DNA from 3 places in the Nocardiopsis lambiniae genome. Region 3 is predicted to be linked to each of the others. Evidence: riboswitches for the same ligand, from Rfam matches in the RefSeq annotation. Region 3 holds a riboswitch; each other region holds the start of a gene.
The links. Region 3 has a riboswitch for thiamine pyrophosphate ahead of thiO (glycine oxidase ThiO). Riboswitches for the same ligand answer to the same signal wherever they lie in the genome.
Positions count from the first base shown of each region.

Region 1: linked by a shared signal. The riboswitch ahead of RM479_RS05065 (ECF transporter S component) and the one ahead of thiO (glycine oxidase ThiO) in region 3 are both predicted to bind thiamine pyrophosphate.
Region 2: linked by a shared signal. The riboswitch ahead of thiD (bifunctional hydroxymethylpyrimidine kinase/phosphomethylpyrimidine kinase) and the one ahead of thiO (glycine oxidase ThiO) in region 3 are both predicted to bind thiamine pyrophosphate.

Region 1 is NZ_JAVREP010000002.1:145,655-152,573, forward strand. It holds gene RM479_RS05050 (enoyl-CoA hydratase/isomerase family protein) at 1-352, opposite strand, end outside; gene RM479_RS05055 (energy-coupling factor transporter transmembrane component T family protein) at 387-1,175, opposite strand; gene RM479_RS05060 (ABC transporter ATP-binding protein) at 1,162-2,715, opposite strand; gene RM479_RS05065 (ECF transporter S component) at 2,719-3,330, opposite strand; TPP riboswitch at 3,433-3,538, opposite strand; gene RM479_RS05070 (transglycosylase domain-containing protein) at 3,798-5,918, opposite strand; gene RM479_RS05075 (alpha-1,4-glucan--maltose-1-phosphate maltosyltransferase) at 6,663-6,919, shown strand, end outside.
Region 2 is NZ_JAVREP010000001.1:852,338-859,256, forward strand. It holds gene RM479_RS03740 (acyl-CoA synthetase) at 1-1,653, shown strand, start outside; gene RM479_RS03745 (DUF368 domain-containing protein) at 2,024-2,950, shown strand; TPP riboswitch at 3,186-3,296, shown strand; gene thiD (bifunctional hydroxymethylpyrimidine kinase/phosphomethylpyrimidine kinase) at 3,287-4,090, shown strand; gene RM479_RS03755 (alanine/glycine:cation symporter family protein) at 4,163-5,581, opposite strand; gene RM479_RS03760 (DUF6457 domain-containing protein) at 5,797-6,054, opposite strand; gene RM479_RS03765 (glycosyltransferase family 4 protein) at 6,282-6,919, shown strand, end outside.
Region 3 is NZ_JAVREP010000005.1:260,887-267,805, reverse strand. It holds gene RM479_RS10425 (DUF418 domain-containing protein) at 1-380, shown strand, start outside; gene RM479_RS10420 (SDR family oxidoreductase) at 449-1,342, shown strand; gene RM479_RS10415 (zinc-binding dehydrogenase) at 1,483-2,478, shown strand; gene thiE (thiamine phosphate synthase) at 2,539-3,204, opposite strand; gene RM479_RS10405 (Rv2175c family DNA-binding protein) at 3,279-3,638, opposite strand; TPP riboswitch at 3,754-3,864, shown strand; gene thiO (glycine oxidase ThiO) at 3,833-5,095, shown strand; gene thiS (sulfur carrier protein ThiS) at 5,101-5,316, shown strand; gene RM479_RS10390 (thiazole synthase) at 5,319-6,089, shown strand; gene pknB (Stk1 family PASTA domain-containing Ser/Thr kinase) at 6,574-6,919, shown strand, end outside.

The DNA.
Region 1 (6,919 bases), on a different contig from region 3:
CGCCCAGGGCGTACCCGGTGACGGCCGCCACGACCGGCTTGGGGATGCGTGCCACGGCGGTCAGCGCGCCCTGGAGGTCACGGGCGTACTCCAGCATCTCGGCGTGGGTGCGCTCGGCCATCTCCTTGATGTCGGCCCCCGCCACGAAGAACCGCTCGCCGCCGTAGACCACGACCGCGCGGGTCGCCGGGTCGGCGGCGACCCGCGCGGCGGCCTCGGCGATCTCGGCGGTCAGCACCGCGTTGAGCGCGTTCACCTTGGGTCGGTCCAGCCGGATCACGGCGACCGCCGGGTGTTCGGGGTCGGTCTCCACGCGCACGAACTCGGCCACGTGCTCCACCTCTTCGTTCATCGACGTCACTGTCCCCGGATTCCTATCACCCGGCCTACGAGAACAGCAGTACCAGGGTGCCCAGCCGCGCGGACAGGGCGTAGGCGGACACCAACAGCAGGAGCGCGCAGATCGGCAGCAGCGTGTCGGCGGTGCGCCAGCGGCTGTGCCGTGAGCGGCTGCGCGGGCCGGTGCCGAACGCGCGCGCGTCCATGGCGGTGGCCATGAGCGTGCCGGTGCGGATGGCCCGGACCAGGAGCGCGAACATCCGCCCGAAGAACAACGTCACCATCCGGACCGGGTTGCGGCCCGCCTCCAGTCCGCGGGCCCGGCGCGCCAGGGTGATGGTGCGCCACTGGTCGGCGAGCAGCGGGATGAGCCGCAGTGCGGCCAGCACGCCCATGGCGGGGCGTTCGGGCACCCGGAGTCGCTGGACGAGGCCGTCGGCCAGGTCGGTGGGATCGCTGCCGGCGGCGACGAGCAGACCGGGCAGGGCGATCGCCAGCAGGCGCACCGCCGCGCCCAGGGCGCCCTCCCAGCCCTCCACGCCGTAGAGGTGGTTGACCAGTCCGCTGGAAAGGCCCATGAGAAGGAAGGGGCCGCCCAGGACCAGCAGGGTGCGCCGGTCCAGTCCGCTGAACGGCACCAGCGCCAGTACGCCCAGCAGCACCACGCCACCGGTGACGGCGTCCACCGCCGGAACCAGGCCCAGGCCCAGGATCAGCGCGGCCACGAGCTTGGCCGCCGGGTTGAACCGGGTCAGCCAGTGGCGGGCGCCGCCGTCCTCGGGCGCCTCGAAGGTGAGCGCGTCCCCGACCGCCCCGTGGTGTTCACGATCGGCCACGGGTCCCCCTCTCCGCCGTCCCCGTGCGGGTGTCCTCCCGGGCCCGGCCCTCGGCGACCCGGATCCGTACGTCGGTCAGTCGACGCAGCAGGAGGTCGTCGTGGGTCGCCATGACGATGGCGCGGCCCTCGGTGCGCAGTTCGCCGAGCAGTTCCACCAGCTCGGTCCACGTGCGGGTGTCCTGGCCGAAGGTCGGTTCGTCCAGGAGCACCACGTCAGGGGCGTGCGAGGGCCCGGAACTCAACGCGGTCGCGACCGAAAGCCGTCGTTTCTCGCCCCCGGACAGCGTGTACGGGTGCACACCGGCGAGATCGGTCAGGCGCAGTCGTTCGAGCAGTTCGTCCACCCACGCCTCGGTCTCCGCCCTGTCCCTGCCCGCGCGCAGCGGGGCGAACCGCAGTTCGTCGCGGACCGTGCCGGTGACGAACTGGTCCTCGGCGTGCTGGAACACGGTGCCGACGTGCCGGGCCAGTCTCCGGGCCGGCCAGCGCGCCAACGGCCGCCGGTCGACCCGCGCCAGCGGACCGTGGGGCAGCACCGCGCCCCGGTACGGGCGGGACAATCCGGCCAACAGGGTGAGCAGGGTCGACTTGCCGGACCCGTTGGGCCCGGTCAGCGCGGTGGCGGTACCGGCCCGCACCGCGACGTCCACGTCCTCCAGCACCACGCGCCGGGGCGGGACCCGCACGCCCAGCCCGGGCGGGGTGCGGGCGGTCACACCGGCGGCCGTCAGCAGCGTCCCTCCGCCGGGGGCGGCCTCCAGGGAGGGGGCGGGACCGTGTCCGGGCACCCATACGCCGCGGGCGGCCAGCGCGGCGCCGTGCTCGGCGAACACGGCCTGCGGGGTGCCGTCGGCGATCACCCCGCCGCCGGCCGTCAGGACGACCACCCGGTCCACCAGGTCGACGACCTCGGCGACCCGGTGCTCGACCAGCACCATCGTCGCGGAGGTCCGTTCCAGCAGGCGGGCCAGCACCCCGCGCACCAGGTCGGCCCCGACCGGGTCGAGGTTGGCGGTGGGTTCGTCGAGCAGCAGCAGGCGCGGACGCATGGCCATCGCGCCGGCGATGACCAGGCGCTGTTTCTCCCCGCCCGACAGCGCGCCGGTGGGGTGGCGCGGGCCGTAGGGGAACCCGACGTCGTCGAGCGCCTCGCGCACCCGCACGTGGATCTCGTGCGGGGGCGTCCCCAGGTTCTCCGGACCGAAGGCGACGTCGTCCCCGGCACGGGCCATGACGATCTGCGACTCGGGGTCCTGGGCGACCAGCGCGACCCCGGCGCGACCCCGGCGGGCCTGCTCCCCGTCCACCAGGAGCAGGCCCTCCTGATCGCCCCCGATCGCGCCGTCGTCGCCGGTGAGCCCGGCGAGGGCGTGCAGCAGGGTCGACTTGCCGGTGCCGGAGGCGCCGAGCAGCAGCACCCGTTCGCCGGGGTCGATGGTGAGATCGACCCCGCGCAGGGTGTGCGTGTCCCGGCCCGCGTGCCGCCATCCCCATCCGGAGAGTTCGACGCGCGCGCCGGGGCGTCCGTCCTCCGCCACGGATCAGCCCTTGGCCGAGGCGAAGGGGGCCAGGGCGCCGGAGCGGGCCAGGGCGGTGGTGAGCAGGCGGGCGCCGACGCCGGCGATGACGGCCGCGCTGATCACGACGATGACCCCGTAGATCACCTGGTAGTGGAGCGGCCAGGTGACGTTGTAGGTGATGTTGTCCCGGATGGCCGGGGAGATCCCGGCGACGGCGGCGGCCAGGACCGCCACGCCCATGCCCCAGCGGCGGTAGCCGAAGGCGAGGAAGACCAACTCGGGCAGGATGCCCTGGAGGGTCCCGTCGAGGATGACCATGATCCCCCACTGGGTGCCCAGCACCGCCGACACCGAGGCGGCGGCGATCGAGGTGAGCAGGGCGGCTCCCGGCTTGCGGATGATGAGCCCGCCCAGGACGCCGGAGATCAGCCACATGCCGTAGACGACGGCCTGCCCGGGCGGGAAGGCGACGAACAGCGGCGCGGTGATCGACCAGATGATGTTCCAGAGCCAGAAGACGACGCCGATGGCGACGCCCAGGACGGCGGCGACGACGATGTCGACGGTGCGCCAACTGCGCGCCCGTGCCCTGATGTCGTCCCAGGTTCCACCCGAGGTGGTGTCGGTGCCCATTGATGTGTCCCTTCGTCGGTGTGACGAGGGGCGGATACGGCCAAGAGCGACACCGTCGAACGGCGCGTCGGAGTCCTCCTCCGCCGCGCGACGTGACCGTCGGTGGCGATTCCCACGACTTCCTTCGCCGGCATTACCCGGATCAGGTGTGTAAGGGTCTGCGGTCGGTCCGCACTCTCAGCGCTCACGCGCTCCCCTGTCGGTTCGCACCCATTATGCGCCATACGTCGCAGAACACCAGGACTCGGGTCCCGCTTGGTCCGGGCCCGCGGCCCCGCTTCGGGCCGGGTCGCGCGACACCGAGGGGGCCGACCGCCGCGTGGTGGTCGGCCCCCGGCCCGGGGAGGCCCGTACCGCTTCGGCCGTCCACCGTGCCCGCCCCGGTCCCGCAAGGCCCCCGACGGATGGCCTTCGGCCACGGGTCCCGGTCTTCGTCCCACCGGCGGGCCCGTGACCGACCTCGCGGGTCAGGCGCTGTCGTCCTCTTCTTCCTTCTTCTTGGGCGGGGTCGCCGATGGGTTCCCGAAGCGGGACGGCGACGGGGCGAAGGACTCCGCCGGCAGATCGGCCGCGGCCCGACGCATCGTGGCCTGCCAGATCGGCCCGGGCAGCGTGCCGCCGTAGACGATCCCGTAGTACCGGCCGCCGATCGACACCCCCTGGAGCGGGTTCTTCTCGCCGCCCCGGATGTCGCCGACCACCACGGCCGAGGCCAGGTTGGGCGTGTGCCCGGCGAACCAGGCGTAGGCCGCGTTGTCGGTGGTACCGGTCTTGCCGGCGGCCGGACGGTCGATGCCCAGGCCGTTGGCGGTACCGCCCTTGAAGGTCTGCTGGAGCAGATGGTTGACACCGTCGGCGACGTGTGTCGGCACCGCGTCCTCGTCGCAGTGCGAGCGCATGCGGATCTCACGGAAGTCGGCGTCGCCCTCGCGTCCCACGGTGACCGCGGCCACCGGGTAGGGCTCGCAGAAGGTCCCCCGGGACGCGAAGGTGGCGTAGGCGTTGGCCACGGTGAGCGGGGAGACCTCCTGGTCGCCCAGGGTGAAGGAACTCCACACGCCCAGCGGTTCCCCGTCCGCGCGGTGGATCCCCACCCGTTCGGCCATCTCCGCCGTCTCGCACAGGCCCACCCGCCGCTGGAGCTGGGCGAAGTAGGTGTTCACCGAGCCCTTGGTGGCGCTGATCATGTTGTGCGAGCCCTCGTCGCTCTCACCGGCGTTGCGGACCTCCCACTTGGACATCACACCGCCGTCGCAGTTGCTCAACCCGCTCACCGACACGTTCTTGGGCGAGGAGAAGCTGGTCTTGTACTTCAGCCCCTTGTCCAGGGCGGCGGCCAGCGTGAACGTCTTGAACGTCGACCCCGCCTGGTACCCGTGCGATCCGCCGTCGGCGTGGTCGACCGCCAGGTTGATGGAGGTGGTCCCGACCTCCTCCGGATCGAACCCGTACCGCATGTTCTGGGCCATGGCCCGCACCTTGCCGGTGCCGGGTTCCACGAGGACCTGCGCGGCGAACTTGGTGGTGTCCCCCGGCGGCACCCGCTCGTCGATGGCCTCCTGCGCGGCCTCCTGCATGGCGGAGTCCAGGGTGGTGCGCACGGTGATGCCGCCGCGTTCGAGCAGGCGCCGGCGCTCCTCGGGGTCCTCGGCGAACTCCTCGGACTCCTGGAGCCAGCGCATGACGTAGTCGCAGAAGAACGGCTGCTCGCTGTGGTAGCAGCTACCGCCGCGCGGCGTGGGGTCCAGCCCCAGGTCGGCGCCCTTGTACTCCGCGGCCTCGGCGGCGTCCAGGTGTCCGGTGGACTCCATCCGGTCGAGCACCAGGTCGCGTCGTTGCCGGGCGGCGTCGGGGTTGGTCAACGGGTCGTAGTAGGAGGGGGCGCGCACCAGGCCGACGATGGTCGCCGCCTGGCCGGGGTCGAGGTCCTGCGCGGCGATCGAGAAGTAGCGGCGGGCCGCGATCTCGATGCCGTGGGCGCCCGCGCCGAAGTAGGCGAGGTTGAGGTAGCCCTCCATGATCTCGTCCTTGGTGAGGCGGTCCTCCACCTCGATGGCGTAGCGCAGCTCGACGAGTTTGCGGCTGATGGTGCGTTCGCTGGCGCGCTCCAGCTCCTCCTCGCTGGCGGCCTGCTCGATGAGCAGGTTCTTGACGTACTGCTGGGTGATGGTCGATCCGCCCTGGGTGTCGCCCTGCGCGGTACGGGTGGCGGCGCGCAGGAGGCCCTTGAGGTCGAGCCCGGAGTGTTCGTGGAAACGGTCGTCCTCGATCGCCATCAGTGCGGCCGGCACCCACGGGCTGATCTCCGACAGGCGCACGACCTCGCGTTCGCGCTGGGCGACCTCGGCGATGGGCCGGTGGTCGACGTCGGTGATGAGCACCCGTTCGACCAGACGGGGGATCTCCAGGTCGGCCGGCATCGCCATGAACCCCGACGCCGCGTCCCTGGCGGTCAGTCCCAGTCCGCCCGCCCACGGCATGACCAACGCCGCGGACAGCACTCCCGCCAGCGCGCCCGCCCCCGTCAGGCCCAGGATCGTCCGGCCCCGCCCCTCCTGGGATCGGACCTTCCGGTTCGGCTCCGTCACGTCGCCCCCTACTGCCGAGTGCCGCCCCGCCCGTGAGACACGGGCAGGGCACTGCGCCGACCACCCTCGCAGGGACGGACCGCCTCGTTGGGCATCGGAACGGGCGTGTCACAGAAAAGCTTCATCAATATATAGCAAAGCCCTCAGATCGGTCATCGCTCACTACGGTTGCACGGATTGACGAAACGGACATTTCAATCCCTCGACATCAAGACGCCACGGGACCGGCAGAGCACGCCCGAGCGACGAAGCCGTGAATCCCGGACAAGAAGATCTCTGGAGATGATTCCGACACATGGGCATGTCCGCAATAAGGTCAGACCCCCACCCGGGGCATTTGGTCATCCCTACCCACCCGCCTGCGGCCTCCAACATGACCGATCAGTTTTCCGACTTTTCACCACAGAGAATGCCGTATCAACCAGAGAGACACCCGAATCTGGTGTTGCCTTATGACCGATTTGAGCAGTTTACCCAGGTGAAACCAGGCAAATACCAGCCAGAAGCCCTCCCGCCCAGTGTGATGAGGATCACATAAATTATCCGGCCATGGTACTCCGCCAAACCACACGAGAGGGCAGACGATAGAGAGCGGAGGGCACCGAAGCGGCAATCCGGACAGATCTCGATCCGGAAACTTCGTTAACTCCGTCTTGCCTTGGATTAACTCTGGGTTATTTCCGCCCGACGAGAACCAAGGCGTCTCCCTAAAACGCCCGAACCACGACAATTACGGTGTAGCCAGTGATCGGACGCCTGCCCATCCTCGACATCTCTCCGGACAACGACCTGGGCCCCGTGAAAGCCGTTCCCGGTGAACGCTTCACCGTCGGGGCGACGGTCATCCGCGAAGGACACGATTCCCTCGCAGCGGGTGTCGTCGTGTACAACCCGAAGGGCCGCCGGGAACGACTCGTTCGCATGAGCGAGCGCGCACCCGGGACCGACCGCCACGAAGCGGAGATCAGCCTCCCCGCGGAGGGGAAGTGGTCCTTCGCGAT
Region 2 (6,919 bases), on a different contig from region 3:
GACCCGGACACCGCCCTCTCCCTGTCCCTCCTGTTCGACGCGGTCGCCGAGGCGGTTCCGGAGCGGATCGCGCTGGTCGCCGGAGCACGGGTCGTCTCCTACGCCGGGTTGCGCGAACGCGCGGACCGGTTGGCCCGGCACCTGGTGGCGGCGGGGATCGGCCGCGGCGAGCACGTGGCGATCCTGTCCTTCAACCGGGCCGAGTGGGTGGAGACCTTCCTGGGGGTGCTGCGCGCGGGCGCGGTGCCCGTCAACGTCAACTACCGCTATGTGGCGGGCGAACTGCGCCACGTCCTGGCCGACTCGCACACGGTGGCGCTGGTGGCCGAGGAGTCCCTGGCCGCGACCGTGGCCGTGGTGCGTTCCGACCTCCCGCGCCTGCGGCACACGGTGCTGCTGTCGGACGGGGCGGATCCGGACGATCGCGCGGCGGTGCGCGCCGCGTTCCCCGACGCGGTGGACTACGAGATCGCGCTGGCCGACGCTCCGGTCGGGACGGCGCTGCCGCCGACCTCGGGCACCGACCACTACCTGCTGTACACGGGCGGCACCACCGGCTACCCCAAGGGGGTCCTGTGGCGGCAGGCCGACATCTTCCGAGCGGCGATCGAACGCCGCTCCCCCGGCGCCCCGCGCGCCCGCTCCCCGAAGGACGTGGCGGAGCGGGCCCGGTCGTGCTTCCCGCAGCGCATGCTGGTGCTGGGTCCGTTGATGCACGCCGCCGGCCAGTGGAACGCGTTGAGCATGCTGCTGTGCGGCAAACGGGTGGTGCTGTCGACCGACCGCAGTTTCCAGGCCGAGCGGGTCGTCTCCCTGGCGCACCGGGAGGGCGTGCACACGCTCCAGGTGGTGGGAGACGCGATGGCCCGCCCGCTGGCGCGGCACCTGCTCACCGAGCCGGACCTGTGCCCGGAACTCTCGGCGGTGCGTTCGGGCGGGACCCCGCTCACCCCGCCGGTGCGCGGGCTGTGGCGGGCCTGGCGCGAGGACATCGCCCTGGCCGACTCCTACGGGGGCTCGGAGACGGGGGTGTGCGGTTCGGCGACCACCGGTGACGGGGAGGGCTTGGCGGAACCGTTGACCGGGTCTCCCGACGGTCGCAGTTTCACCATGGGCGGCAGTATCGCCGTGCTGGACGAGCGGTTGCGTCCGCTGCCGCCGGGGTCCACCGTGATCGGCCGGATCGCGCGCACCGGACGGATCCCGTTGGGCTACTACAACGATCCGATCGCCACGGCGCGCACGTTCCCGACCGATGATCTGGGACGTCGCTGGGCCCTGTCCGGGGACTTCGGCACCCGGGCCCGGGACGGGGCGATCGTGCTGCTCGGCCGGGGCAGCGTCGTCATCAACACGGCGGGCGAGAAGGTGTATCCGGAAGAGGTCGAGGCGGCGCTGAAGGCGCACCCCTCCGTCGAGGACGCCATCGTGGTGCCCGCTCCGGACGAACGGCTGGGGCAGCGGGTCACCGCGCTGGTCTCCCTGGCGGAGGGGGCGGAACCCGACGAGACGGGTCTGCTCGTGTTCTGCCGGGTGCGCCTGGCGGGGTTCAAGGTGCCGAGGACGGTGCACTTCGTCGATCGGGTGCGCCGCACGGCCGTCGGCAAGCAGGATTACCGTTGGGCGTCGTCGGTGGTCCGGGACGGGGCCTGACGGGGCCGAGGGCCCCTTCTCGGTGTCCCCCGCCCGTGATCTCGTACATCCGTGCGCGCCACAGCGGGGATCCGCGTTTCGGTTATCAGACCAATGTGCTCATGACGAGCCGGAACATCGACATCGGACGCGTGAAGGCCGTAGCCACGTGCCCGTACGGCACTAGACTGGCATCGCCGCCTCCAGAGCCCCCTCCCCGGGGAGCGAACGGACCGCAACCCCGCTACGGGGCACGGGATCACACGTCAGTGAGCGGCGGAAACCCCCTCCTCTCCCGGACCCCTCGTCCCTGGGGTCCGGCGGTATCGATGTCAGAACGGAGAACGGCGCCCCTCACCCCCACCGGACCGGGGCCGCGCCCAACGATCAGATGGCCAGAACAGCAGGCTCTTACCTCTTCAACATGGTGCGCGGAGGCGCGGTCGGCGCTTCGGAGGCGCTCCCGGGCATCAGCGGCGGTACGGTCGCCCTGATCGTCGGACTGTACGACAAGCTGATCGGCGGGGCCGGTCACCTGGTCAGCGGCATCAAGCGCTACGTCACCGACGTCCCGCGCGGCCGGGGACCTGAACGTGCCAGGGCGCAGTTCCGGATGGTCGACTGGAGCGTGCTGATCCCCGCCCTCATCGGCATGGCCGTCTTCCTCGTCGGCGCCGCGATCGTCCTCGCCCCCCTCGTGGAGGCCTACCCGCAGTACGCCTACGCGATCTTCTTCGGCCTGGTGCTGGCCTGCCTGTGGATCCCCTACACGGGTTCGGGCAGCGCGTGGCGCCCCTGGCACTACCTCATCGCGCTGGCCTTCGCCGCCGGGGCCTTCCTCATCACCGGCCTGCCGGGGGCGAACCTGCCCACCCACCCCGTGGTGGTCTTCTTCGCCGCCGCGATCGCGATCTGCGCCCTGGTCCTGCCGGGACTGTCCGGTTCCTTCCTTCTGCTCACGATGGGCCTGTACGAGCCCACGATGAACGCGGTGCGCGACGTGGACCTCGTCTACCTGGGTGTCTTCGCCCTGGGCGCCCTCACCGGCCTGTCCCTGTTCGTCAAGGTGCTCCAGTACCTGTTGGAGAACTTCCACCACATGACCCTGGTCGTCCTGACGGGTCTCATGGCCGGGTCGCTGCGCGCGCTGTGGCCCTGGCAGAACGAGGACCGCGCCTTCGTGACACCGACCGACGTCCCGGTCACCGTCGCCCTCATGGTGCTCGGCTTCGCCGTGGTGACGGCCGCCATCGTCTGGGAGCGGCACAAGCTCGCCCGCGAGGCCGCCGACGCCAGGCCCGGGTCCGTCTCCGTCTGAGACCCCGGCGGGGCCCGCGGGAGCAGCGGGGGCCGCGCCGTCATCGGCCCGGACGGATGGAACCCCGTCCCCGAACGGCTTCCGTCTCCGGTCCGGCCGCCTCGCCCCACCGGTGGCGCGAGGCGGGACACCGAAGACGCGGCACCGGGAACACCCCGGCCGCGTGACGTCCCGGCGGCGACCCGCCGCCACCCCACAACGTCGCGAAGGCGACCGCACACCCGGGGGCCACGGGCCCCGAGGCGCGGGGTGCCGGGACGCGACCACCGGTCGCGTCCCGGCTGAGAGCACACCCGTCGAACCTGCCCTAGTTCGTACTAGCGAAGGAACGCCATCATGAGCGCGTACAACATCGTGTCCATCGCCGGCAGCGACCCCAGCGGGGGCGCCGGGATCCAGGCCGACCTCAAGGCCTTCTCCGCCCACGGGACCTTCGGGATGAGCGTGGTCACCGCGCTGACCGCCCAGTCCACGCGCGGCGTCACCGGGGTCCACCCCGTCCCGGCCGACTTCGTCGTCCGGCAGATGGACACGCTCTTCTCCGACGCGACCGTGCACGCGGTCAAGATCGGCATGCTCGGTACCGCCGAGGTCACCGAGGCCGTCGCCGAGGCGATCGACCGGCACGGCCTGCGCGGCGTCGTGGTGGACCCGGTGATGGTCGCCAAGAGCGGTGACCGGCTGCTGGAGACCTCGGCGATCGAGGCGCTGCGCACCGAACTGCTGCCCCGGGCCGACCTCATCACCCCGAACCTGCCCGAGGCCGCCGATCTCTTGGACGAGCCGGAGGCCACCGACCTGGCGGGCATGCGCGACCAGGCCCGCCGGCTCCTGGAGAGGGGACCGCGCCGGGTCCTGCTCAAGGGAGGCCACCTGACCGGCGGGGAGAGCGTGGACGTCCTGGTCTCCCGGGACGGCGACCTCCGGGAGTTCTCCGCGCCCCGGGTGGCCACCCGCAACACCCACGGCACCGGCTGCACCCTGTCCGCGTCCATCGCCGCGCTGCTGCCGCAGCGGCCGGACGCCGCCACCGCCGTGGCCGACGCCAAGTCCTACCTCACCGAGGCCCTGCGCCGCGCCGACGAGATCGACGCGGGCCACGGCCAGGGCCCGGTGCACCACTTCCACGCCTGGTGGTGACCCACCGACACGGGAAAGGGGGACCGGCGCCGGGCCGGTCCCCCTTCTCGTTCTCTCACGCCCTCGGGGCCGCTACCCCGTGACGTCGTCCATCACCGCGTCGGGATCACGCCAGTTCGGGTGATCGAAGAACTTCCTGGTCTCCGACACGATGAGCGGGGAGAGCACCAGCAGACCCACCAGGTTGGGCAGCGCCATCAGACCGTTGGCGATGTCGCTGAACAGCCACACCGAGTCCAGGCTGGCGACCGAGCCGATGAAGATGACGATGATGAAGAGGATCCGGTAGGGCAGCACGAGCTTGCGACCCGCCAGGAACTCGACGCACCGGTCACCGTAGTAGGACCAGCCGAGCAGGGTGGTGAAGGCGAACACCGCGACGGAGACCGCCACGATGACCGCGCCCGCCGGGGCCAGCCCGGGGCTGACGGCGCCCAGGCCCTCGGTCATCGCCTGGCTGGTCAGCAGCGAGCCGTCCGCGGAGTTCTCGCCCTGCCAGACACCGGTGGTGATGATGACCAGGCAGGTCATGGTGACCACGATGATGGTGTCGATGAAGGTCTGGGTCATGGAGACCATGGCCTGGCGCACCGGCTGCCTGGTCTTGGCGGCGGCGGCCGCGATGCCACCGGTGCCCAGACCCGACTCGTTGGAGAAGATGCCGCGCGCGAAGCCCATCTGGATGGCGATCAGCATCGTGGAGCCCGCGAACCCGCCGGCCGCGGCGGTGCCGGTGAAGGCGTCGGTGACCACGAGCTGGAACGCCGGCAGGATCTGCGCCCAGTTGGCCGCGAGCACCACCAGGCAGATGCCCACGTAGCAGATGATCATGATCGGGACGAGAGCGGAGGCGACCCGGCCGATGCTCTTGATGCCCCCGAGGATGACCGCTCCGGCCAGCAGCATCAGGACCAGGCCGATGATCCAGGTGTCGACACCGGTCACGCTGTTCACCTGCTGGGCGACGGTGTTGGCCTGGCTGCCGTTGCCGATACCGAAGGCGGCGATGGCGCCGAAGACCGCGAAGAGCACACCGAGGGTGGCGCCGAAGCCGCCGCCGATCCCGTACTTGAGGTAGTACATCGGGCCGCCGCTCTGCTCGCCCTTGGCGTCGGTGCGGCGGAACTTCACGCCCAGCAGGGCCTCGCTGTACTTGGTGGCCATGCCGAGGAAGCCGACGACCCACATCCAGAAGAGCGCGCCCGGACCGCCGATGCCGATGGCGAGCGCGGCACCGGCGATGTTGCCGACACCGACGGTGGCGGCGAGCGCGGTGCTCAGGGCCTGGTAATGGGAGATGTCGCCTTGGACGGAATCGTCTTCCTTGCGCCGGACCAGCGCGAGCCACAGGGCGTGTGGCAGGCGGAGGAGCTGGAGCAGGTTCAGGCGGATGGTGAGGAAAAGGCCGACGGCGAACAGCAGCGGAATGAGGACGAAGGGTCCCCAGATGATGCCGCTGATGAGGCCGGCCATTTCAAGGAGCTGGTCCACGGGGGATCTCCCTGTCGGTCAAGTGGATGGGGCCGAGGTCACCGCCGTGTCGGTGCGGGGGCCGGTGCCTCGTTGACGTGTCGGCACTGGTGAGCGCCTTGCGTTATCGGCAAAGAATTGCAGCGACGCGTAACGAACGCATCACATGACTTCGACATGAGGGTCTCTTCGGGAACCGGAGCGGACACCGGTACGTTCTTCGGCCGCTCGGCGTGTCACGTGTCACCTTCCTCGCGACCACCACGGCTCAGGGCGAGTTCGCTCAGGACCCGCGCGGCCCGTTCCGGGTCGGCCCCGCGACCGACCGCGACTCCGAGCAGGAAGGTGGTGAGCGGCGCCGCCGGGCGGGCGATGGAGTGCGCGGCATCCCTTGCCAGGTCGAGGATGCGTTCCACGTCCTCTTTGTTCAACGGTTCGCTCTCGGCGAGCCCGAGTTCGACGCGGACCGTCTCGGCCCATTCCACGAGGGTCACCGTTCAACTCCCTAGAGCAATGATTCGATCACGTGATGCGATCTTAGCCACCGTGAGGTCATCTCGGGGCAACCCCTGGTCGGGTGCGTCGTCCACGAGCGGTCACCGTCCGCTCGGTGAACCCACGCCCGCGCGTCGCGCCCGGTTCCCCCCGTCCCTCATCCGGGTTCACCGGGCCCGCCTAGCGTCGGAGACGGCCGTTCCCCCCGGCGTTGGGAGCAATGCGCATGTCCCCGATCGACACCCACAGCGACCGCATCCCGGTCCCCTCCCCCGCCGACGCGCACCGACCTCTGCGCGTGGCGATCGTGACCGAGTCCTTCCTCCCCCAGGTCAACGGGGTGACCAACTCCGTGTGCCGGGTCGCCGACATGCTGGCGGCCCAAGGGCACCGGGCGCTGATCCTGGCCCCGGGACACGACGGTCCCACCCACCAGTCGGGATTCCCGGTGGTCCGGACGCCCTCGATCCCCCTGCCCGGGTATCGCGGCTTCTCCCTGGGTCTGCCCGCCCGGCGCACCCTGACCACGGCGATCCGGTCGTTCTCGCCGGACGTGATCCACCTGGCCTCCCCCGCCCTCATGGGCATGGCGACGGTGGAGGCCGCCCGCCGCTGGGCGCTGCCGACGGTGGCGGTGTTCCAGACCGACCTGCCCGGTTTCGCCCGACGGTACGGGCTGCCGGGCACCGAGCACATCTGGACCGCGCTGCGCCGCGTCCACGCCGCGGTGGACCGCACCCTGGTGCCCTCCTCCGCGACGATGGAGGCCCTGTCGGCGCGGGGGTTCCCCCGGCTGGACCTGTGGCGGCGCGGGGTCGACGTCCGGCGCTTCCACCCCGACCACCGCGATGAGGAACTGCGCCG
Region 3 (6,919 bases):
GGTACGTCGCCCTGATCGCCCTGATCGCGCACGCGATCCAAAGGCGCGGGCGCGAGCCCGGCGTCGTACTGACCGCGATCACCGCCACCGGCAAGCGCTCCCTGTCGTCCTACCTGGCCCAGTCGGTGCTGTGCGCACCGATCCTGACCGCGTGGGGCCTGGGGCTGGCCGCGTACCTGACCTCGTGGACGATGTTCCTGTACGCGATCGGGGTGTGGCTGATCACCGTCGTGGCCGCCTACCTCATGGAGCGGGCGGGCATGCGGGGGCCGGCCGAGGTGCTGCTGCGCCGGCTCGCCTACCGGCGCAGCACGCGGACACCCGTGCCGGTCGGCGCGGTCCCGCCCGAGGGGGAGGATCAAGAGCGGGCCACTCCCTGACCCGTGGCCGCAAAAACGGGCGTGCCGGTGAGTGCCCGGCACGCCCTCGTCGTTCAGGATGGGGTGTCATGGGCGACGATCACATGACAAACCACACCATAGGGGTGACCGGGGCGACCGGGGCGGTGGGCGGGCGGGTGGCCGCCCGCATCGCGCGGCTGGGCCGGGCGCAACGGCTCATCGTGCGGGACCTCAACCGGGCACCCGATCACCCGGGCAGCACCGCCGCGATGGCGGCCTATGAGGACACCGCGAACTTCGCACGGGCCTGCCGTGGGGTGGACACGCTGTTCCTGGTCTCGGCGACGGAGTCGGAGGACCGGATCGACGCGCACCTGAGCGCGGTCGACGCGGCGGTCGCGGCGGGGGTGTCACGGATCGTCTACCTGTCCTTCCTGCAAGCGGGGCCGGCGTCGACGTTCACCTTCGCGCGGACGCACTTCTTCACCGAGGCCCACATCCGGTCGACGGGGGTGAGGTACACGTTCCTGAGACCCTCCCTGTACCTGGACCTGCTGCCGCACTGGGTGGACGAGGGCGGTGTGGTGCGCGGCCCCGCCGGTGAGGGCCGGGTGGCGTGGGTGGCCCGGGACGACATCGCGGACGTGGTGGCGGCGGTGCTGACCGACCCGGCCCTGGCCGCGGCGGCGGAGAACGCGACCTACGACGTGACCGGCCCGGAGGCGCTCTCCCTGGGGGCGACCGTCGAACGGTTGAGCGCGTTGACGGGCCGGACCATCAGGTACGTGCCCGAGACCCGGGAGGAGGCCCTGGTGTCCCGCAAGGCCACGGGGGCGCCCGAGTGGGAGATCGAGGGATGGGTCTCCTCGTACGAGGCGATCGCCGCCGGGGAGCTGGACGAGGTGGCGGCCACGGTACAGAAGGTGACCGGTCACCCCGCCCGTTCGATCGAGGGTTTCCTGCGCCGCCACCCGAGCGCTCTGTCGCACGTGTCCGTGTGAACCGCCGCGGCCCCTCCCCCCGGGGCCCTCCTTCACGCGCCCGGGATCTTCCTTCCCGGGTCTTGACCTCAATATTAGTTGAGGTTGGAGAGTGGTCGGTGTCGCGGAGAACGCGGCGGACGACCACCGGAAGGAAGAACATGCGCGCGATACGAGTGGACCGGTTCGGCGGACCCGAGGTGCTAGTGACCCGCGAGGTCCCCGACCCCGAGATCGGCCCCGGCACCGCGGAGATCGCGGTCGAGGCCGCCAACGTGATGTACCTGGAGGTCCTGGTCCGCTCGGGCTGGGGCCTCGACTACTTCCCCGTGGCCCCGCCGTACACCCCCGGCACGGGGGTCGCCGGAACGGTGACCCGGGTCGGACCGGGCGTGGACCCCGCATGGGTCGGGAGCCGGGTGGTGGCCGACACCCTGGAGCAGAACGAGGCCGGCGCCAAACTCCCCGTAGGCGGGTACGCCGAGCGGGCGGTGGTCCGGGCCGACGAGCTGGTCCGGGTCCCGGAGGGGGTCGACCCGCGGCACGCGCTGGCCCTGCTGTACGACGGACCCACCGCGCTGTCGCTGGCGCGGACCGCCGGGTACCGCACCGGACAGACGGTACTGGTGACCGCGGCGACCGGAGGCGCCGGCAGCCTGTCGGTGCAACTGGCCCGCCGGGCCGGGGCGCGGGTGATCGCCGCCGCCCGGGGCACGGCCAAACTCGACCTGGCCCGGCGACTGGGCGCGCACGAAGCGGTCGACTACTCCCTGCCCGGCTGGACCGACCGGGTGCGGGAGCTGACCGGCGGCCTCGGCGTGGACACGGCCCTGGACGGGGCGGGGGCGTCGCTGGGCGAGGCCGCCTTCACCACGGTGGCCGAGGGCGGGCGGTTCATCAGCTACGGGTCGGCCGGCGGCCGGCTCTCGGAGATCGAGCCCGCCCGGGCCCGTGAGCACAAGGTGCAGGTGTTCGGGCTGTTCGACATCAACAAGTCCGAGGGCGAGGCCGACGCGCTGACGGAGGCGCTGGACCTGGCCCGGTCCGGGGAACTGGTCCCGCACATCGGCCTGACCCTGCCCCTGGAGAAGGCCGACGAGGCCCACCGGGCCCTGGAGGAGCGCCGGGTCCTGGGCAAGGTGCTGCTGACCCCCTGACACGGCGGACCCCGGTCCCCCAAGCCGAATGCGCTTGGGTGACCGGGGCCGCCGGTGTTCTCAGACCTGGCGCGCGATGAGGCGGGCGCGCAGGGCGGCGGCAGCCGCCCGTGGGTCCTCGGCCTCGGTGATGGCGCGCACCACGACGATCCGGCGGGCCCCGGCGTCCAGGACCCGGTCCACGGTGTCGAGGTCGATACCGCCGATCGCGAACCAGGGCCGGCCGGTGTCCAGGGCTGCCGCCCGCTCCACCAGTCCGGTCCCCGCCGCCGGGCGGCCCGGCTTGGTGGGCGTGGCCCAGACCGGGCCCACGCAGAAGTAGTCGCTGCCCGGCTCCTCGGCGGAGGCCAGAGCGGCGTCGATGTCGTTGTTGGAGCGTCCGATCAGCGGGTCGGCCCCGATGATGTCCCGGGCCATGGGCACCGGCAGGTCGCGCTGCCCCAGGTGGAGCACGTCGGCGCGAACGGCGCGGGCGATGTCGGCGCGGTCGTTGACCGAGAGCAGGGCGCCGTGGCGTTCACACGCCTCCCGAAGCACCTCCAGGGCGGCGATCTCCTCGCGCGCCTCCAGGCCCTTGTCCCGGAGCTGGACGATGTCCACTCCCCCGGACAGGGCGGCCTCGGCGAACTCGGCGAGATCACCGCGTTCGCGACGGGCGTCGGTGCACAGGTACAGAAGGGATGCGTCCAGGCGCTTGCGCAGGCTGGTTCCGTGGCTGGTCCTCACGGTCACCAGCCTAGGCCTTGGACCCGGCTACCCCAAGGGGGCGGGCGACACGGCGCGCCCGCCACGGGGGTCGGTCAGAAGGCCAGGCCCTGGGCGCGTCGGCGCACCTCGGTGCCCCGGTTCTCGCGCATCGCCTGGATCGGGGTGCCGGGCAGCGTGTCGTCCGGGGTGAAGAGCCAGCGCAGGGCCTCCTCGGTGGAGTAGCCCGCGTCGCCGAGCAGGACGAGGGTGCCGGGCAGTCCCTTGACGATGTCGCCGCCGTCGATGAAGGCGGCGGGGACCGAGAGCTGCCCGCCCCGGACCACGCCCATGAGGCGGTTCTCCCGGATGAGCGTCTTGACGTGGTTCGGGCTCACGCCCAGCGGCGAGGCCGCCTCCCTGAGGGTCAGCCAGGTGCCGACCAGCGTGTCGAGGTTGGAATCGCTTGAAGTCACCCCACCAATCTGCCATATCCGCGCGGGCCCGGGACACGTTCGCGCGCCGCCCGGACGTCGCCGCCCTCGGTCTCGGACGCCCTCCGGGCGGGCCCGTAGTATGGGGGCGAACCGTAGAACGTCCCGCGGGAGCCGGGTGGACCCGGCTGAGAGGGAGGCTGACCGCCTCCGACCGCACGAACCTGATCCGGGTCATGCCGGCGAAGGGAGTGGAGAGCAGCACCGTGCCCACCTCGAACCCACCGCATCCCGACACGATTCATCCCACCTCTGAACCTTCGGAGGACCGACACGGTGTGATCGTCGTCGGCGGCGGTCTGGTCGGTCGGGTCACCGCCTGGCGGGCGGCCCAGGCCGGGCTCCGGGTCACCCTGATCGAACCCGACCCGGTCACCGACCCGGTCGGCGCCCGAGCCGCCTCCACCGTCGCGGCGGGCATGCTCACCCCGGCCACCGAGGCCGTGTTCGGTGAGGAACACCTCATGGGGTTCGGCGTCCGGTCGGCCGCCCTGTACCCCTCCTTCGTCGCCGAACTGGAGGAGGCGAGCGGCGTCCCCACGGGCCACCACGCCACCGGCACCCTGCTGGTCGCCTTCGACCGCGACGACCTGGCCGTCCTGGACCGCCTTCACGACCTGCAAAAACGCCTCGGGGTGACCACGGAACGACTCACCGGCCGTGAGTGCCGCCGACTGGAGCCGATGCTGGCCCCCTCGGTACGCGGCGGCGTGCTCGCCCCCGAGGACCACTCGGTGGACCCGCGCCTGCTGCTACGGGCCCTGGCCGTGGCCGGCGACCGTGCCGGGGTCACCGAGATCCGCTCCCGTGCGATCGCCGTGGAACGCCCCGGCCCGGGGGGCGCCCGGTTGGGCGTGACACCGGCCGACGGCCGGACGCTGCCCGCCGATCAGGTGGTCCTCGCCGCCGGCTGCTGGAGCGACCGGATCCGACTCCCCGAACCCGTGGTGCCGCCGCTGCGCCCCGTCAAGGGGCAGCTCCTGCGCGCCCGGGTGCCCGCCGGGGAGCCCCCGTTGGTGGAGCGGACCGTGCGCGGCCTGGTCCGGGGCTTCCCGGTCTACCTGGTGCCGCGCGCCGACGGCGAGATCGTCATCGGCGCCACCCAGGAGGAGCTGGGGTACGACACCGCGCCCACGGTGGGCGGCCTGTGGCAGGTGCTCCGGGACGCCCGTGAACTCGTCCCCGGGGTGACCGAACTGGAGATCACCGAGACCTGCGTGGGGTTGCGCCCCGGGTCCCCCGACAACGAACCGCTGCTGGGACCCACCCGGGTGCCCGGCCTGCACCTGGCCGGCGGGCACTTCCGGCACGGGGTGCTGCTGACACCGATCACCGGCGAGGTCATGGCCCACGCCCTGACCACCGGGACCCTGCCCGGGTACGCGCGCCGGTTCACCGCCGACCGCCTCACGGGCGGCGAGACCACGACCTGGAAGTGAGAGCAGTGGAGCTGATCGTCAACGGCGCCCCCCGCGAGGCCGCCGGCACCGTCACGGTCGAGGAGATCGTGCGCGAACTGACCGCCGCCGACGGCGGCGCGATCCCCGGCGGCATCGCCGTCGCCGTCAACGACGAGGTGGTGCGCCGCGCCGCCTGGGCCGACACGCCCTTGGACGCGGGCGACCGCGTCGACGTCCTCACCGCGGTACAGGGGGGCTGACCATGACCGCGCACACCGACGACCCCCTGGTCATCTCCGGGGTCTCCTTCGGTTCCCGGCTCATCACCGGGACCGGGGGGGCGCCCTCCCTGGAGGTGCTGGAGGAGGCGCTGATCGCCTCCGGCACCGAACTGACCACCGTGGCCATGCGCAGGGTCGCCCCGGGCGCCCGCGGCTCGGTGTGGGAGGTGCTGGAACGCAACGGGATCCGCCCGCTGCCCAACACCGCCGGGTGCTTCACCGCGACCGACGCGGTGCGCACCGCCCGTCTGGGCAGGGAGGCGCTGGGCACCGACTGGGTGAAGTTGGAGGTCGTGGCGGACGAGCACACGCTGCTGCCCGACCCGGTGGAGTTGTTGGAGGCGGCCGAACGGCTGGTGGACGAGGGGTTCGTGGTACTGCCCTACACCAACGACGACCCGGTACTGGCCCGCCGTCTGGAGCAGATCGGGTGCGTCGCGGTGATGCCCCTGGCCGCCCCGATCGGTTCGGGGTTGGGCATCCGCAATCCGCACAACCTGGAGCTGATCGTCGAACAGGCCGGGGTCCCGGTGATCGTCGACGCCGGCATCGGCACCGCCAGCGACGCGGCCCTGGCGATGGAGCTGGGCTGCGACGCGGTGCTGCTGGCCAGCGCGGTCACGCGGGCCGAGGACCCGGTGCTCATGGCCGGGGCGATGCGCGACGCCGTGCGCGCCGGCCGCGCCGCGCGACGGGCCGGCCGCATCCCGGTGCGCCGGCACGCGCGGGCCTCCTCTCCCGCCGTCGACTGACGCGGAGCGGCCCGCCGGGCCGGGAACGAGACCTCGAACACGTGGGGGCCGCGTCCCCTCCGTCATCATGTGGGGGAGACGGAACCGCGGGCGCTCATCGTGCGCCCGCGGCCACGGGGGAGGAGCCCCTCCCCCGTGCCGGCGGACCGGCCCAGCGGGGCGGACTTCCATGATCCCGGCGTTCGCGCAGGTCAGAGCGGTCGACCGAGGGCGTTACCAAGGACACCGGTGCGGCGGCGCCACGGCGTTGCCCCCATCGCCTACCGTGAAAGAGTCGCGCGTCCCCCGAATCGGGGTGTCGCGCGCCCGAGGACGACCCAGGACCGCACGCCCCCACCCCCCGTGGACCAGGGGCGGCGCGGCCGCGAACCGCGGGGCAGACCCGGGTCGGGCTTCCGCTATCGTGTCGGTTCGACACCCGGTGTCGGGTACGCGCCACCGACCGCGAAGCCCGCGCTCCCCGCAGCAAGGACACTACTCCGCCGTGGACATGACGACTTCCGACCCGCTCGTGGGCGCCACTCTGGACCAACGCTATTTCGTGGAGTCCAGGATCGCCGGAGGCGGGATGGCGACCGTCTACGTCGCCCACGACCTGAGGCTGGACCGTCGGCTGGCGTTGAAGGTGATGCACCCTTCGCTGGCCCAGGACCCCACCTTCGTCCAGCGCTTCATCAACGAGGCGCACTCCGTCGCCAAGCTCTCCCATCCCAACGTCGTCCAGGTCTTCGACCAGGGCGAGGACCGGGGGCACGTGTTCCTGGCGATGGAGTACGTGCCGGGTCGCACCCTGCGCGCCCTTCTCAAGGAGCGCGGCCGGTTGTCGGCGC